4 regions of the Delftia tsuruhatensis genome follow, and region 3 is predicted to be linked to each of the others. Evidence: predicted binding sites of a transcription regulator. Region 3 holds the regulator's gene; each other region holds the start of a gene.
The links. Region 3 encodes FNR, which switches genes on or off when oxygen is low (the NO sensors DNR and NnrR bind a similar motif). Its sites were predicted from a motif close to TTGATNNNNATCAA; they were not measured.
Positions count from the first base shown of each region.

Region 1: the regulator FNR is predicted to act here: its motif matches at 1,638-1,651, upstream of L1Z78_RS11220 (bacteriohemerythrin).
Region 2: the regulator FNR is predicted to act here: its motif matches at 2,201-2,214, upstream of L1Z78_RS14575 (3-hydroxybenzoate 6-monooxygenase).
Region 4: the regulator FNR is predicted to act here: its motif matches at 2,170-2,183, upstream of dsrO (sulfate reduction electron transfer complex DsrMKJOP subunit DsrO).

Region 1 covers NZ_LR813084.1:2,484,568-2,488,773, forward strand. Annotated here, with positions in the region: gene L1Z78_RS11210 (2OG-Fe dioxygenase family protein) at 1-387, shown strand, start outside; gene L1Z78_RS11215 (universal stress protein) at 548-985, shown strand; gene L1Z78_RS11220 (bacteriohemerythrin) at 1,049-1,561, opposite strand; gene L1Z78_RS11225 (Bug family tripartite tricarboxylate transporter substrate binding protein) at 1,705-2,688, opposite strand; gene L1Z78_RS11230 (Zn-dependent hydrolase) at 2,960-4,206, opposite strand, start outside.
Region 2 covers NZ_LR813084.1:3,215,013-3,219,218, forward strand. Annotated here, with positions in the region: gene L1Z78_RS14560 (patatin-like phospholipase family protein) at 1-510, opposite strand, end outside; gene L1Z78_RS14565 (LysR family transcriptional regulator) at 587-1,489, opposite strand; gene L1Z78_RS14570 (MarR family winged helix-turn-helix transcriptional regulator) at 1,506-2,000, opposite strand; gene L1Z78_RS14575 (3-hydroxybenzoate 6-monooxygenase) at 2,262-3,470, shown strand; gene L1Z78_RS14580 (cupin domain-containing protein) at 3,487-4,206, shown strand, end outside.
Region 3 covers NZ_LR813084.1:4,034,340-4,038,545, reverse strand. Annotated here, with positions in the region: gene ccoG (cytochrome c oxidase accessory protein CcoG) at 1-1,081, shown strand, start outside; gene L1Z78_RS18275 (FixH family protein) at 1,139-1,453, shown strand; gene L1Z78_RS18270 (hypothetical protein) at 1,633-1,920, shown strand; gene fnr (fumarate/nitrate reduction transcriptional regulator Fnr) at 2,003-2,722, opposite strand; gene hemN (oxygen-independent coproporphyrinogen III oxidase) at 2,883-4,206, shown strand, end outside.
Region 4 covers NZ_LR813084.1:2,663,259-2,667,464, forward strand. Annotated here, with positions in the region: gene L1Z78_RS12025 (tetrathionate reductase subunit A) at 1-85, opposite strand, end outside; gene nrfD (NrfD/PsrC family molybdoenzyme membrane anchor subunit) at 163-1,206, opposite strand; gene dsrO (sulfate reduction electron transfer complex DsrMKJOP subunit DsrO) at 1,223-2,056, opposite strand; gene L1Z78_RS12040 (hypothetical protein) at 2,318-2,671, opposite strand; gene dsbG (thiol:disulfide interchange protein DsbG) at 2,689-3,486, opposite strand; gene L1Z78_RS12050 (TlpA family protein disulfide reductase) at 3,483-4,206, opposite strand, start outside.

The DNA of each region.
Region 1 (4,206 bases), 1.5 Mb from region 3:
TCGGACCAGGTGTTCTGCGCGCCGGGCGGGCATGAGCGCTGGTTCATCGAATCCCACCAGTTCCGCATCGACACGGCCGACGGCATCGGCCGGCCCACGCCCGAGGGCGCGCACCGCGACGGCGTGGATCTGGTGGCCGTGATCCTGGTCGGGCGCGAAGGCGTCAAGGGCGGCGAGACACGCATCTTCGAGGCGGCGGGCCCCAGCGGCCAGCGTTTCACGCTGACCGAGCCCTGGTCCGTGCTGCTGCTGGACGATGCACGCATGATCCACGAGACCACGCCCATACAGCCCGAGCGCCCGGGCGGCGTGCGCGACACGTTGGTGCTGACCTACCGCCGCAAGGGCTTCCAGGGCGCCGAGCTCGACCGGCGGCACCAGGACTGACTCCGCGTGTAAGCCGTGGTCCCGAAAGCCTGCCGCTGATGCAGCGAGCGTTGATGCATATCAAGACGCTGGTGCATGATGGGTGCAGACTGTGATTCATCGACCCGGCGGCTCCTGGCGCCCTGCGGCAGCCGCCATGCAAACGAAGGAGAGAAAAAGCATGTTCAAGCACATCCTGGTTCCGGTGGACGGCTCCAACAGCTCGATGCTGGCGGTGCACAAGGGCGTGGAGCTGGCCAAGGCCTTTGGCAGCACGCTGACGGCGGTCTACGTGGTGGACCCCTATCCGTTCACGGGCGTGGGCGCCGACTTCGCCTACGGCCAGTCGCAGTACCTGAGCGCGGCCACGGCCGAGGCCAATACCACGCTGGACGCCGTCAAGAAGATCGGCGATGACGCCGGTGTCGCCATCTCCACCGTGGTCGGCGAGGGCCATGCGGTGCATGAGGGCATCGTGCGCGTGCTGGAGAGCACGGGTGCGGACCTGATCATCATGGGCTCGCAAGGCCGCCGGGGCCTGGAGAAGCTGATGCTGGGCAGCGTGACCCAGCGCGTGCTGGGCGCCGTGCGCGTGCCCGTGTTGGTGGTGCGCGAGTAGGCGCAGCCCCCTTCAAGGTGCAAACGGCTCCTGCGGGAGCCGTTTTCCTTGCTGGCTTGCCTCTCAGCGGTTGAGCAGCCGTGCCAGCCAGCCCTTTTTCTTGCGTTGCAGTTCCAGCTCATGCAGGACCTCGGCCTTGAGCCGCTCCTTTTCCGCCGCGGGGCTGGCCTCTCGCGCCATGCGAAGGTAGGCCTTGGCCGAGTCCACGTAGCCGTAGTCCTCGTTGCGGATGTGGTTGAACAGCCAGCGCGAGAGCATGCCGTGCAGCTCGGCGGCAACATCCTCGCCGGCTTCGAAGCGGGTCTGCATCTCGATCACGCGGCGGGTGAACAGCTCGTGCACCTTTTTGTGCGGTCCGGCGAACATGTATCCGGCGCTCTCGATCAGGCTTTCCTCGAAGACGAAGTGCGAGACGGTGTAGTCGATCATCTCGCCGATGACATCGCCCAGGGCCTCGCGGTCGGGCGAGGCGCGCAGCTCGTAGAGTTTGTTGATGTAGTCGACGATGCGGCGGTGCTGCCGGTCGATCTCTGCAATCCCGGTGTCCAGCTCGGGGACCCAGACCAGCAATGCCATGACGTTCTCCTGAAATTCGGGTATTTCCGCAGGAGTATTCACGGGACTGTCACATGGCTTCTTGATGCAGATCATCCTGATCTGCATCAATGCATGTCGTGCTGCGGTGCAGGGGCGCGGGCCGCGCGCACCGCAGCGGTGCGTCACTCGATCTTGGCGCCCGAGGACTCGACGATCTGTTTGGACTGCCGGAAGTCCGTCTGGAACATCTTGTCGAAGTCGGCCACGGTCATGGACTGGGGCTCGGCGCCCTGGGTCTGGATGGCCTCGCGCACTTCGGGCATGGCCAGCAGCTTGTTCACTTCGGCATTGACCTTGGTCACGATGGCCGTGGGCGTGCCCTTGGGCATGAACAGGCCGTACCAGGTGCTCACGTCAAAGCCCTTGAGCCCGGATTCGGCCAGCGTGGGCGTGTCGGGCAGCGAGGAGGAACGCCTGGCCGAGGTCACGGCGATGGCGCGCAGCTTGCCCGCCTTGATCTGCGCGATGGCCGAAGGCACGGAGGACACGAGCAGGTCCACGTTGCCCGCCAGCGCATCCATCAGCGCGGGATTGGAGCCCTTGTAGGGCACGTGTACCAGCTGGATGCCCGCGGCCTTTTCCAGCAGCACGCCGGACAGGTGGATGCTGGTGCCGTTGCCGGGCGAGCCATAGGTGACCTTGCCCGGATGCTGCCTTGCGGCCGCCACGATGTCGGCCAGCGTCTTGTAGGGCGAGTTCACGCCGGTGGCGATCACGATGGGCGTGTAGGCCACATGGGCCACGGGCACCAGGTCCTTGACCGGGTTCCAGGGCAGGTTCTTGTAGAGGTAGGGGCCCAGGACCACGTTGTCCTTCTGGCCCATGACCATGTCGTAGCCGGTGGGCGCTGCCTTGGCGGCCTCGGTGATGCCGATGGTGCCGCCCGCGCCCGCACGGTTGTCGGGCACGACGGTCCACTTGCTGACTTCGGTCAGCTTGTTGGAGACCACGCGCGCGAGGATGTCGGTGCCGCCGCCGGGCGGGAAGGGAACGATCATGCGCACGGGCTTGTTCGGATAGTCGGCGGCCGGGGCTTGCGCGGCGGCGGAAAAGCTCAGGCCCATGGCGGCAGCCAAGGCGGTGCAGGTGATCAGTGGGCGGAACATGAAAAAAGAAACTCCTGGGACGGATGGGGCAGTGCCGCGCCCGGGCCGCAAGGGCAGCAGCGCATGGGCGACGTGGGCTGTCGATGATCGGGGGGGTGTTTCCGCCATCTTGCTTGGGAATCCACAATTTATATGGACTTCCGCAATGTGCGCCACAAGGGCTTGCACCCAGGGCCGGGGTTGTGCCCCGCCGTGAGGTGGATGCGTATTCTAGGCCTGCTGCCTTGGCCACGTCGCGTTCGCCACACGGCCCCGTGCACCCCCGCGGTGCTCAGGTGCTGCCTGCCAGCGCCCGGTCCAGCACGCGCACCGTCTGGTACAGCACGCGCGTGCCGTCCAGCAACTGGGCCGGCTCTATCCATTCCTCGGGCGCGTGGCTGCGGCCATGCAGGCAGGGAATGAAGATCATCCCCATGGGGCCGGTGGACGCCATGTAGGCAGCGTCGTGCCCGGCGCCGCTGGGCATGCGCATCTGCGCATAGCCGAGTTCGGCACAGGCCTGCTCCACGCCTTGCATGACCGGCTCGGCGCAGTCCGTGGGCTGCGAGCGGCTCACCTCGTCCATCACCAGGCGCACGCGCAGGGCCTGGAGGCCGGGCAGGACTTCGGCCAGCAATTGCTCGGGGAAGGTGTCCAGCAGGCCGGCGTGGTCGCTGCGCACTTCCATCATCATCTCGACCAGGCCGGGCACGGCGTTGGAGGCGTTGGGCGTGAGCGAAAGCCGGCCGACCGTGGCCACCACGTAGTGCGGATGCCCGTGCAGCGCCGAGGCCCGGCGGCTGGCCGCGTCGATGATGCGGGCCGCGCCCACCAGGGCGTCCTGGCGCATGTTCATGGGCGTGGTGCCCGCGTGATCGGCCTGTCCGTGCACGGTGAAACGCACACGGCGTATGCCGACGATGTTCGTCACCACGCCGATGGGCAGGCCGCGCTGCTCCAGCACCGGGCCTTGCTCGATGTGCAGTTCCACGAAGGCTGCCGTGCCTTTCGGACCGCGCAGCGGGCGGTCCAGGGCTTCGGGCCGGGCGCCGATGCGGCGCATGCCTTCGGCCAGGGTCTCTCCCTGCGGATTGCGTGCGGCCAGCATGGTGGCGTCCAGCTTGCCCGACAGGGCGCGGCTGCCGATGCAGGAGATGCCGTAGTCGCTGGGCTCCTCGGACAGGAAGTCGATGACCTCGAACGGATGCTGGAGCGCTATGCCCCTCTCGTGCAGTGCGTGGGCCACCTCGATGCCGGCCAGCACGCCGATGATGCCGTCGAAGCGGCCGCCCATCATCACCGTGTCGCAGTGCGATCCCGTGGAGATCGGGGCACGTGGGGTGGAGCCGGCGGCGGCGGGCAAGCGGCCCACGAGGTTGCCGCCCTCGTCGAGACGGACCTGCATGCCGGCCGCCTCGAACTCGGCGCGCAGCCAGGCGCGGGCCTGGTCGAATTCAGGCGAGAAGGCGCGGCGTGTCCAGGGGACATCGGGGCGGGTGAAGGTGGACAGGGTCTCGACGCGGCGCCACAGGCGCTCTG
Region 2 (4,206 bases), 820 kb from region 3:
CGCCTGTCCTGTGTTGCCGCGGGCGAACACGGTGCGCTCGCCATCCTCCAGGCGCGTGGACACGGCCACGAAGGGCTTGGCCAGCTGCTCCAGCGGCTTGCGGCCCACCTGCTCGTTCACATAGTCCTCCAGCTTCTGGCCCACCAGCAGCCCGCCCGAGGACAGCTGCAGGTCACGGATCCGGGTTTCATCCAGGGCCACGGCCTTTTCCTGCAGCTCGAAGGCGTTCATGCCGCCCGCATACAGGGCCCCGACCACGCTGCCCGCGCTGGTGCCCGCCACCACGGCGGGCGTGAAGCCATTGGCCTCCAGCATCTTGATGACACCGATGTGGGCAAAGCCCTTGACGGCCCCACCCCCCAGGGCCAGGCCGATCCGGATCGGCGCGGCCGCGGTGACGGGCGTGGATTCAGGCGTGGCGGCCGAGGGGCTGGGCGGGTTGCTGCCGCAAGCGGCCAGACCGGCCAGGCTCAGGCACACCAGTGGACGCAAAAAGGCTTTCAGGCGCATGCCGGGAGATCCTGCTGTCGGATGACGAGATTCGGGGCGGGCAGTATAGCGGCAGGGGCTTGACCGGCCCGGCCTGTCAGGCTCTGGGACGCAGCAGCTCCCCCATCCCCTGCACGGCCTCGCGCAGAAAGCCCCAGACCGCCTCGATGCGCGGCACCCGGCGCGCGTCCGAGGGCATGCTCATCCAGAAGGTGCGCGTGAAGCAGGCCTGGCCCGGGAGCACGCGGCTGAGCACGGGGTCCCGGTCGGCGATGAAGGCCGGCAGCACGGCCAGGCCCGCGCCGGCGCGCACGGCCTCGTACTGGGCCGTGATGCTGGTGCTGCGAAAGGCAAAGCGCTCGGGCTGGAACAGCGTGGACAGCAACTGCAGCTCGCGCGTGAACAGCAGGTCGTCCACGTAGTGGATGAAGCTGTGGTGGCGCAGGTCCTCGGTGCGTGCGACCAGCGGACGGCGGGCCAGGTACTCGCGCTGGCCGTAGAGAAAGAGCCGGTAGTCGGCCAGCTTGGTGACAACGGCCGAGCCGCGCGTGGGCCGCTCCAGCGAGATCACGATGTCCGCCTCGCGCCGTGACAGGTGCAGCAGGCGTGGCAGCGCCAGCAGATCGATGCTCAGCAACGGGTGGCGCAGGGTCAGCGTGGCCAGTTGCGGGGCCAGCAACTGCGTCCCGAAGCCTTCCGTGGCCCCCACGCGCACCAGGCCCGCAGGCCCCTGGCTGGCGGCCTCCGCCGCCAGCGGCATGTGCTCCAGCCGGGCAGCGGCCTGCTGCATGGCGTCCGCCACGCCCAGCAGCTGGCGGCCGGCCTCGGTGGCCCGCCATTGGCCGCCTTCCCGCTCCAGGAGCACGGCGCCCAGCTGCTTTTCCAGCGCCTGGATGCGCCGTGACACCGTGGTGTGTTCCACGCCCAGGCGCCGGGCGGCGGCGGCCATGCTGCCGCTGCGGGCAAGCTCGCCGAAGAAACGCAGATGATCCCAGTCCATGGGCAGCCGGACCGCTTCAGCCGTCCGCAGGGCGAGGCGTCGCGCGCGCCGTCACGGCCGTGGGCGCACGCGCCAACTCATCGTTCTGGTGGACCAGGACGGCCATCATCTCCATGAACAGCGCACGCCGGTCATCGGCCAGCGGCTCCAGCATGCGCTGCTGGGCCCGCAGCACCGAGGGCTCGGCCGCCACCAGCAGGGCGCGGCCCTCCTGGGTCACCGACAGCAGGCGCACGCGCCGATCGGTGGGACTGCTGTTGCGCACCATGAGTCCCCGCGCTTCCAGCCGGTCGATGACGCTACCGATGGTCGAGGTGTCGAAGCCGATCAGCCGTGCCAGCGTGCGCTGGTCCACGCCGGGTTGGCGCAGCACGGCCGACAGCGCGGCGTACTGCACGGGAGTGACGCCGAAGGGCTGCGTCTCCTCCATGAAGACCGCGACAGCGATCTGCTGGAGGCGGCGGATATGGTAGCCGGGATAGTTTTCCAGTTCTGCAGGTTGGTGATCCATGGCGTTGCGCTGTGTGTTGTCTCTGTCCCCTGCGGACATGCGCCTTGCAGGCATGCCCCCGCAGGGCCGCCGGCATGTTCGCATGAATGCCGGGGCCCTGGCAGATCGATTGTGGCGCAGCGGCGCGCCCGTTCTGCGCAACGGGAAAACCCGATGTGATTCCGTGCCATATAAAAACTACACTGATCATCAGCATACTCTTTATATACATGAATGGCCCGCGATGCAGAGTTGCCGAGGCCCCACGCAGACAGGAGACACATGAGCACAAGCAATCCTTCCCGTTCGCTGCCCGTCCTGGTGGCCGGCGGCGGCATCGGCGGCGTGGCTGCGGCCCTCGCGCTGGCGCGCCAGGGCTTAGCCGTCAAGGTGCTGGAGCAGGCCCCGCAACTGGGGGAGATCGGCGCCGGCATCCAGCTGGGTCCGAATGCCTTTGCCGCCTTCGACGCGCTGGGCATGGGCGAGCTGGCAAACGGCCGGGCCGTCCATACCGACGAGATGGTCATGCACGATGCGCTGGACGAACGCCTGATCGGCCGCATCCCCACGGGCACGGCCTTTCGCGAACGCTTCGGCAATCCCTATGCGGTGATCCACCGGGCCGACATCCACACTTCGCTGCTCGAAAGCGCCCGCGCCCATGGGGCGATAGAGACGCTGACGGGCACGCGCATCGAGTCCGTGCAGCAGGAGGGCGACACCGTCACCGTGCGCGACCAGCATGGCCGCCTCCATGTAGGCCAGGCGCTGATCGGCGCCGATGGCGTGAAGTCCGTGGTGCGCCAGCAGTACGTGGGCGATGCGGCGCGCGTCTCCGGCCATGTGGTGTACCGCGCCGTGGTGCAGAAGAACGACTTCCCCGAGGACCTGCGCTGGAATGCCGCCAGCATCTGGGTCGGCCCCAACTACCACCTGGTGCACTACCCGCTGCGCGGCGGCGAGCAATACAACGTGGTCGTCACATTCCACAGCCGTGAGCAGGAGGAATGGGGCGTGCGCGAAGGCAGCCGCGAAGAGGTGCAAAGCTACTACGGCGACTGCTGCCCGCGCGCGCGCCAGCTCATCGACCTGCCCAACAGCTGGAAGCGCTGGGCCACGGCCGACCGCGAGCCCACGGGCCGCTGGAGCTTTGGCCGCGCCACGCTGCTGGGCGATGCGGCCCACCCCACCCTGCAGTACATCGCCCAGGGCGCCTGCATGGCGCTGGAAGACGCGGTGACGCTGGGCGAGGCGCTCAAGCGCTGCGGCAACGACTGGCCACGGGCACTGCAGCTGTACGAGCGCTCGCGCATTGCGCGCACGGCGCGCGTGGTGCTGTCCGCCCGCGAGATGGGCCGCATCTTCCACGCCAGCGGCGTGGAGCGCCTGGTGCGCAACGACCTCTGGAAGGGCCGCACGCCCGAGCGTTTCTACGACGCCATGGAATGGCTGTACGGCTGGAAGGCCGAAAACTGCCTCGCCGAAGACTGAACACAAGGAGACCGCCATGCAAGAACTTGGCCGCCTGGAAGACCTGCCCCAGGACTACCGCGACGAACTCACGCGCAACAACCTGGTGCCGCTGTGGCCCAGCCTGCGCAACGTGATGCCGCCGCACACGCCGCGCCCGCGCACCCAGCCCGTCGCCTGGCCCTACCAGAGCATCCGCCCGCTGCTGATGCAGGCCGGCGAGCTGACGCCCATCGAAAAGGCCGAGCGTCGCGTGCTGGTGCTGGCCAACCCCGGCCATGGCCTGGAGAAGATGCAGGCCAGCGCCTCCATCTACCTGGGCATGCAGTTGCTGCTGCCCGGCGAGTGGGCACCCTCGCACCGCCACACGCCCAACGCCGTGCGCATGGTGGTGGAGGGGCAAGGCGCCTGGAGCACGGTCGATGGCGAGAAATGCCCCATGGAGCGCGGCGATCTCATCCTCACGCCCACGGGCCTGTGGCACGAGCATGGCCACGACGGTGACGAGCCCGTGGTCTGGCTTGATGTGCTGGACCTGCCCCTGGCCTACTACCTGGAAGTCACCTACCACGTGGACGGCCCGCGCCAGCCCGCCCTGCCCGGCCGTGGCGACCGTGCCTATGCGCGCGGCGGCCTGGCCCCCACGCAGGTGTTCGCGCGCAGCGCCAAGGCCTACCCCATGCTGCGCTACCCGTGGAAGGATGCGCGCGCCGCGCTGCTGGAACTGGCCGCCGACCGGCCGGACCTGGACTGCCTT
Region 3 (4,206 bases):
TTTCTCCTGCCCGCAGACCGTCTATACCGAGATCTTCATGTGGGTGGAGCGCAAGGTCGAAGGCGACCGCAGTGCCCGCATGCGCCTGGACAAGAACGGCTGGACCTTCGAGAAGCTCTGGAAGAAGTTGCTCAAGCAGTTCCTGTGGATCGCCATCGCGCTGTGGACGGGCTTCACCTTCGTGGGCTATTTCGTGCCCATCCGCGAACTGGGAGCCGAGCTGCTGGCGCTGCAGGGCAGCTGGCAGATATTCTGGGTGCTGTTCTACGGCTTCGCCACCTATGGCAATGCGGGCTACATGCGCGAGCAGGTCTGCAAGTACATGTGTCCCTATGCGCGCTTTCAGAGCGCCATGTTCGACAAGGACACGATGATCGTCAGCTACGACACGGGCCGTGGCGAGCCGCGCGCGCCGCGCACCAAGAAGGTGGACCACAAGGCCCAGGGCCTGGGCGACTGCATCGACTGCAAGATGTGCGTGCAGGTCTGCCCCGTGGGCATCGACATCCGCAACGGCCTGCAATACGAGTGCATAGGCTGCGGCCTGTGCATAGACGCCTGCAACTCCATCATGGACAGGATGGAGTACCCGCGCGGCCTGATCCGCCTGACCACGCAGAACGCCATGGCCGGTGCCTGGCGGCGCGCCCAGGTGCTGCGCCGCATCTTCCGGCCCCGCGTGCTGATCTACTCGGCCGTGCTGGTCGGCCTGAGCACGGCCATGATCGTGAGCCTGGCGCTGCGCCAGTCGGTCAAGGTGGACGTGATCCGCGACCGGGCCTCGCTGTCGCGCATCGTCGCGGGCGGCAAGCTGGAGAATGTCTACCGCCTGCAGATCATGAACGCCACCGAGCAGGCCCAGCGCTACCGCATCAGCGCCCACGGCCTGGACGGCCTGGAGCTGGCCTCGGAGCAGGAGGTCGAGGTCGGCCCCGCCGAGACGCGCGGCATCGCGGCGCGCCTGCAGATTCCCTACGGTTCCGCCGAGCCGGGCTCGCACACCGTATTCTTCGACATCGATGCCGTGGCGGCAGGTGCGGGCCGGGCGTCCGAGAAGGCGGTCTTCCTGGTTCCCAGGTAATGTTCCCGGAACGCGCGGCGCATGCCGCGTGTGCCGCTTGAAAGAAAGAGGTTTCCCATGTCTTCGAGTCCCGCAGTCCCTTCGGCCGCCCCGTCCGCTCCGCACCCGGACGCCGGCAAGCCCTGGTGGAAGTTCGCCCATGTCTGGCTCGTGGTGGCCGGTCCGGCCGCCGTGGTGGTGGCCGGCGTGGTCACGGCCATCATCGCGATCAATGGGGCCGACCCCGTGATCGACCCCGACTACTACCGCAACGGCATCGAGATCAATGAACGTGCAGGCGGCGCGCGCGAAGTTCCCAAGAGCCTGGCGCCCGCCGTCACAGGCCGCAACCATGCGGCCACGCCGGCGTACGACCACCCCACGGACCGCTGAACGCCGCGCATCCTTGCAGGAGGCCGCAATGCGGCCTTTTTTTGCATGGTGAACCCCGTCTCCGGCATGCGCGACGGGTGAGGGTTTCCTACAGGCCGGCGGGGCTGCGTGGGGCTTGGCGGCATGCTTTGGCGGGGCGCACAATCAACGTGCCCCTCGACAGCCCAAGGAGATCGCTGATGTTGGCCCAACGCTGGATGTGGATTGCCTGGCCTGCCTTCCTGGCGGCCGCCGTGATGGAGATGCTGGTCTTTGCCTTCGTGGACCCGCTGGAGCTGCACTGGCTCGGCGACCTGGGCTGGTCCCGCCAGGGGATCTATACGCTGGCCTTCTTCGCGTTCTGGGCCGTGACCATGCTGTCCAGCCTCATGACCATCATGCTGGGCCGCTCGGCACGCGACCTCAACGACGGCATCGTCTCCGAGCCCGACCCGGATCTGGCCCTGCAGGGACTGGGACGCGACTGATCCGCTCCCCTGGTCACCCCGCAAGCAACAAGGCCCGCTTTCGCGGGCCTTCATCATTTCCGCAAGGGGCGTCTGGCATGCCCTACTGGCATTGCTGGCTGTTGACGATGCGCTTGAGCGCATCCGTGTCCAGGATGCGCAGGTGGCGCTGGCGCACCTCGATGATGTTCTCCTCGGCGAACTTGGAGAACGTGCGGCTGACGGTCTCCAGCTTCAGGCCCAGGTAGCTGCCGATCTCCTCGCGCGTCATGCGCAGCACCAGCTCGGACTTGGAAAAGCCGCGTGCATGCAGGCGCTGCACCAGGTTGAGCACGAAGGCGGCCAGGCGCTCCTCGGCGCGCATGCTGCCCAGCAGCAGCATGACGCCGTGCTCGCGCACGATCTCGCGGCTCATGACCTTGTGCACGTGGTTTTGCAGGGCCGTGACCTCGCGCGACAGGTGCTCGAGCTTGTCGAAGGGCATGACGCAGACCTCGGCATCCTCCAGGGCCACGGCATCGCAGGTGTGATGGTCGTTGACGATGCCGTCCAGCCCGATGATCTCGCCGGCCATCTGAAAGCCCGTGACCTGGTCGCGACCGTCCTCGGTGGCCACGCAGGTCTTGAAGAAGCCCGTGCGGATGGCATACAGCGAGGTGAAGGCCTCGCCGTTGCGAAACAGCAGGCCGCCGCGCTTGACCTTGCGGCGCGTGGCCACGATGTCGTCGATGCGCTGCATCTGCTCGGCATCCAGCCCCATGGGCATGCACAGTTCGCGCAGGTTGCAGTTGGAGCAGGAGGCTTTGATGGTCTGAAGGTTCATGGAGTAAACATCAGCGGCACAGTGGCGTGCCAGTGGTGACCTCGTGGATGGCGATGAGTTGGATCAAATTGTCGCAGCAGTGCCTCAAACAACTCTTGATGTGAGTCAAGGACGGGGCCGATGCCCTGCGGCACAGTCAAGGTATTAGAGGAAAAAACCCATGACCGCTGTCACCCCAGAGCTGCTGCGTCGCTTCGACGTACCGGGGCCCCGATACACCTCGTTCCCCACCGCCGACCGTTTCGTGGAGGCCTTTGGTGCAGAGGACTATATCCTGGCGCTGCAACAACGCAAATCGAGTACCGCAGCACGTGCCATGCCTTTGTCGCTGTATGTGCATGTGCCGTTCTGCGAATCGCTGTGCTACTACTGCGCCTGCAACAAGATCGTCACGCGCCACCATGACCGTGCTGCGGTCTACCTGGACTACCTGGCCCGCGAGATCGCCCTGCACACCGCCCACTGCGGCAAGGGCCAGGCCGTCAGCCAGCTGCACCTGGGCGGCGGCACGCCCACCTTCTTCTCGGACGAGGAGCTGCGCACGCTGATGGGCCTGCTGCGCGAGCACTTCAGGCTGGAGGCCGGGGGGGAGTACTCCATCGAGGTCGATCCACGCACCGTCACCGCCGAACGCCTGGCGGTGCTCAAGGAACTGGGCTTCAACCGCCTGAGCTTCGGCGTGCAGGACTTCGACGAGCAGGTGCAGATCGCCGTGCACCGCGTGCAGCCGGCCGCGCAGGTGTTCGAGCTGGTGGCCGCCGCGCGCCGGCTGGGCTTTGCCTCCATCAATGTGGACCTGATCTACGGCCTGCCCAGGCAGACGCCCGAGTCCTTCGAGCGCACGCTGGCGCAGGTCAACGCGCTGCGGCCGGATCGCATCGCCCTGTACGCCTACGCCCATCTGCCCGAGCGCTTCAAGCCGCAGCGGCGTATCGCTTCCGAGGATCTGCCCCAGGGCGCCGACAAGCTGGCCATGCTCTCGCGCTCCATCGCGGCTTTCATGGACGGCGGCTATGTCTATGTGGGCATGGACCACTTCGCGTTGCCCGAGGATGCGCTGGCCGTGGCCAAGCGCCAGGGGCGGCTGCACCGCAACTTCCAGGGCTACAGCACCCAGCCCGACTGCGACCTGATCGCGCTGGGCGTGTCGGCCATCGGCAAGGTGGGAGCCAGCTACAGCCAGAACGCCAAGACGCTGGAGGAGTACTACGACGCCATCGACGCCGGCCAGTTGCCCGTGGTGAGAGGCCTGGCGCTGTCGCGCGACGACCTGGTGCGCCGCGCCGTCATCATGGCCATCATGTGCCAGGGCGCCGTGCTGTTCGAGCCCATGGAGCAGGCCTGGCTGCTGGGCTTTCGCGAATATTTCGCGCCCGAGATGGCGGCGCTGGAGGATCTGCAGGACAAGGGCCTGGTGCAGATCAGCGACGAGGGCTTCCAGGTCACGCCCATGGGCTGGTACTTCGTGCGCGGCGTGGCCATGC
Region 4 (4,206 bases), 1.4 Mb from region 3:
CACCGCGCAGCAGCAGGCGGCGGCGGGCGGCCTCGGCATCCAGCCGGTCTTCGGGAGCTTGGGGGAGTTTCTTCTTGTCGGTCATGGATTGCTTTCTGTGGCGCGGCCGGCAGGGGGGTGGGCCGCGCTCCGTGAATGGGGAGTGCCGTCAGGGCGGCGGTGTCAGACGGCGCGGGCCGATGCCGAGCGCGCGGGGAACAGCTCCAGCGCCCAGGTCGCCAGCGTCACCAGCGCAACGCACAGGCCGGCCACGCCCAGCATGCCCAGCAGGCCGTCGCCGCCCAGCGGCATGTGGTAGATGTACAGGCCCGCGCCGTACTTGGGCACGCCCTGCACACCCATGAACAGGGCCCAGCGAAAGGCCCAGGCGGCGGCGGCCAGGCCCAGCCCCAGGGCCAGCGTGTAGCGCGGGCAGGCCATGCGCGTTGCGCCCTGGGCCAGCGCCCACAGCAAGGCGGCGCCCGCCACGGCCGAGCCCAGCATGCTCAGCCGCCAGACCGGGAACTGCTGCCACAGCTGCAGCGCTGCCTGGAAGGAGCGGCCCTGGCCCAGCCAGCCGGCAACGGTCCAGATCGCCACCATGGCCAGCAGGCACAGCGCCAGCGCCAGGCCCAGCACGCGCAGGGCCTGCAGGGCGCCGACATCGGGGCGTTGGCGGGCGGGCAGAAAGCGTGCCGTCACCAGCATGCAGCCCACGGTGGCCAGCCAGCCCGTGAGCGCCAGGTTCAGCGGCACCCACAGCGTGTTCCACAGCGGGCGCGAGCGCACGGCCATCAGCTCGGCGCCGGTATAGGCGGTGATGGTCAGTGCCGACACGGCCAGCAGCGGTGCCAGCCAGCGCAGCCACTGCGGCCGGCCCAGCCACCAGGCCAGCACGAAGGCCAGCGCCAGTCCCACGAAGACCGGCAGCAGCAGGGCGCCCACCGACATCCACGACCAGGGCGTGAAGTGCGCATAGAAATGCCAGAAGCGTGCGGGCTGGTGCAGGTCGGCCAGCAGCGACACGGGCGCCGCGATGGCGCTCACGGCCAGCACCAGCACGGCGGCAGGCAGCAGGCGCGCCATGGCGCTGGCGCGTGGTGCCCATGCGCAGGCGGCGGCCAGCAGGGCGGCGCCCGTGGCAATGCCGGCCAGGAAGAAGTACTGCACGGCCCAGGGCAGCCAGGCCGATTCGTAGGCAGGGGTCAGGAGTTCGATGATCTGCATGCGATGGTCCTTGCGATCAGTGGGATGCGACCAGACGCACGCTGGCCTGTCCGTCCACGCCCTCGACGAAGGCGTCGGGCAAGCCCAGGTAGTACACATGCGGGTCCGTGCCCATGGCGGGCTTGAGCACCTTGAGGTCCTTGGCGTGCTCGCGCATGCGCTGGCGGATCTCGCTGCCCTCGTCGTTGAGGTCGCCGATCACGCGCGCACCGCCCACGCAGCTTTCCACGCAGGCCGGCAGCAGGCCGGCCTCCAGCCGGTGCTCGCAGAAGGTGCACTTGTCCGCGGTCTGCGTCTCATGGTTGATGAAGCGCGCGTCATAGGGACAGGCCTGCACGCAGTAGCCGCAGCCCACGCAGCGCTCGTTGTCCACCAGCACGATGCCGTCGCTGCGCTGGAAGGTGGCCTGCACGGGGCAGACCGGCACGCAGGGCGGGTTGTCGCAGTGGTTGCACAGGCGCGGCAGGTTGAGCATGGCCGGGGGCAGGTCCTCGTTGCCCGCGTGCTGCACCTCGTACTGCAGCACCGTGGTGCGGAACTGGCCCAGCGGCGGCAGGTTTTCCATGGAGCAGCTCACCGTGCAGGCCTGGCAGCCGATGCACCGGCGCAGGTCCACCAGCATGCCGTAGCGCCTGCCCGCCTCGCCCGGGCGACGCGGTGGCTGGAATCCCGGCGACCCCGGCATGGCCGCCGCCACGGGCAGGGCCACGGCAGCCATGGCCGCAGCGAGCAGATCCTGCAAAAAACCGCGCTTGCTTTCTGCGGGTTGTTGTTCGAATACGGTGGGGGTACTTCCCGGGCTGCAAGGCGTGCGGCTGCAATCGCCGGGGGCATGGGAGGGTTTTGGCATGGCCTGTCTTTCATCGTTCTGCGGCCGCGAAGGCGGTCGCTTAAACTCAATTAAGCATTTGAAATATGCTTTTTATATTGAATTTAATATATGAAATTTCAGGCTTTTGTGGCTTGATGTGAGTCAAGTCGGTGGCTGGTTTCCGACCCGCGATCCGCCTGCTGGCGGGCGCTGCACCGGGTGCGTTACCGAGGGTCACAGCGTGCGATGTGCGGATTAAGGCCGGGTTAACAGCATGAGCGCAACGCTCGGGATCATGGGTCAGCAGCGTATGTAGCACCAGCCCGACTGCTGCAGCAGGGCCAGCGACTCGATGCCTCCCAGGGGCAGCACCCGCATGCCGGCCTGTGCCTGGCGGCCCAGTTTCTTCAGCGTGTTGGGACAGATCAGGGTCTGCGCCAGGGTCGCTTCGTCCAGGTGCTGCGGCGTGCCGGGCACGGCGTCCAGCAGGGCCTCGACGGCCGGGCCGTTGACGATGAGCAGCACCTCGGCGTCGGGACGGTCCTGGCGCAGGTTGGCGAGGTTGCTGCGCGCCCGTGCCAGCGCGCCCGGGGTGGGCGCATGCAGCGCGATGCGCAGTGGCTTCGTCTCGGTTCGATGGGAAAACAAGTCCATGGAAAGCTCGCCGTGGTTCATTTCCTGGGCCGCGTTCCCATGACCTCTTCGAGCAGCCCTGGCGGCAGTCCCGTACGCACCTGCACCAGCCCTTTGTCGTCCTTCCAGATGAGGGCGGGCGTGGCGCGCAGCCCCCAGGTGGACATCAGCGATGCGTGGTTGGCCAGGGACTGCCGCAGGGCCTGCGGTATGGAGGCCAGTGGCGTGACGCCGGCGCTTTCTCCGCCGGCGCGGCCGGCCCTGGCATAGGCGCGCGCATGCTCGGCCAGCGCCTGCTCGGGCTGGCGCGCGCCGAGGATGGCGGCGGCCTTTCCCTCGCTGCTGGGCTTGAGGATGCCCACCAGCACATGGCGCAACTGCACCTGGCCGGACTCCACCCAGGGGCGGGCTTCGTTCCACAACTGGTTGCAGTAGGGGCAGTTGGGATCGGTGAAGACATAGACCGTGCGCGGCGCGTCGGCGCGCCCGTCGGCAACGGCCTGCGTGCGCTGCACATCGCTCCACAGCTGCTCGCCCATGGGTTTTTGCACCGCTGCCTGCAGGGCCTGGGCATTCACGTCGCTCCCCTGGGCATCGATCACCGTGCCCAGGATCCAGTGCTTGCCATCGGGCATGCGGTAGATGGGAACCGGCTGGCGGTCACGGTAGGCGGCCCAGGCCTTGAGGCCGCCCACGGCGGGCAGCGGTCCCACCAGGGTCAGGCCCTGCTGGGCCAGGAATTCCTGCGATGGCAGCTCGTTGGCAAAGGTCGGCTGGGCCAGGGTTGCCAGGATTCCCAGAAATCCAATGAGGGAGGGCAGTTTGCGGATTCTCATGAACAGTCCTTCAGATGCTCGGCCAGACTGGCGCGCGACAGTTCGCCCATGCGCATGCCGCATTGCCTGCCGTCGGCGCCATAGAAATAGGTGGAGGGAAGGCCCTGCTGTCGCCAATGGCCGCCGGCCTGCTGCCGGGGATCGAGCAGCACCTGCTCCGGCGGCAAGGGGGCCGTCGTCTGCGTGCGCCGCAGATAGCCCGTCACGGTCTCTGCGCTCTCGCCCTGGTTGATCCAGATGAAGCGTACATCGGGCCGCTGCTGCTGCGCCTGGGCCAGCACGGGCATCTCGCGCCGGCAGGGCGGGCACCAGGTGGCCCAGAGGTTGATGACCATGGGTCGGCCCTCGGCCTGCTGCAGTTGCCGCAGCGAGATGGGCCGGGCCTGTGCATTGACCAGGGTGAAGGCGGGCAGCGATGGCGCATCGTCCGCCGGCAAGGCCTGGAGCAGGGCGCCCACGGCCAGCACGGCGCCGCCCGCACCCAGCGGCAGCGCGGCGGCGCGGCGCAGGGCCAAGGACTTGCGGCTTTGCCACAGCATCCACAGCAGCGCGGCCAGCAGGCCGGCCCAGAGATTCCAGCCGCCGTCGCGGATGTCCAGGCCACGGCCCACGGCGGCCGGCAGTTCGAGCCAGTCCCGCGAGGCGGGTGCATATTCGCTCCACCATTGCGTCACATAGGCCAGTCGCGCCGCCGCAAGGCCGGCCAGCGCGCATTGCCAC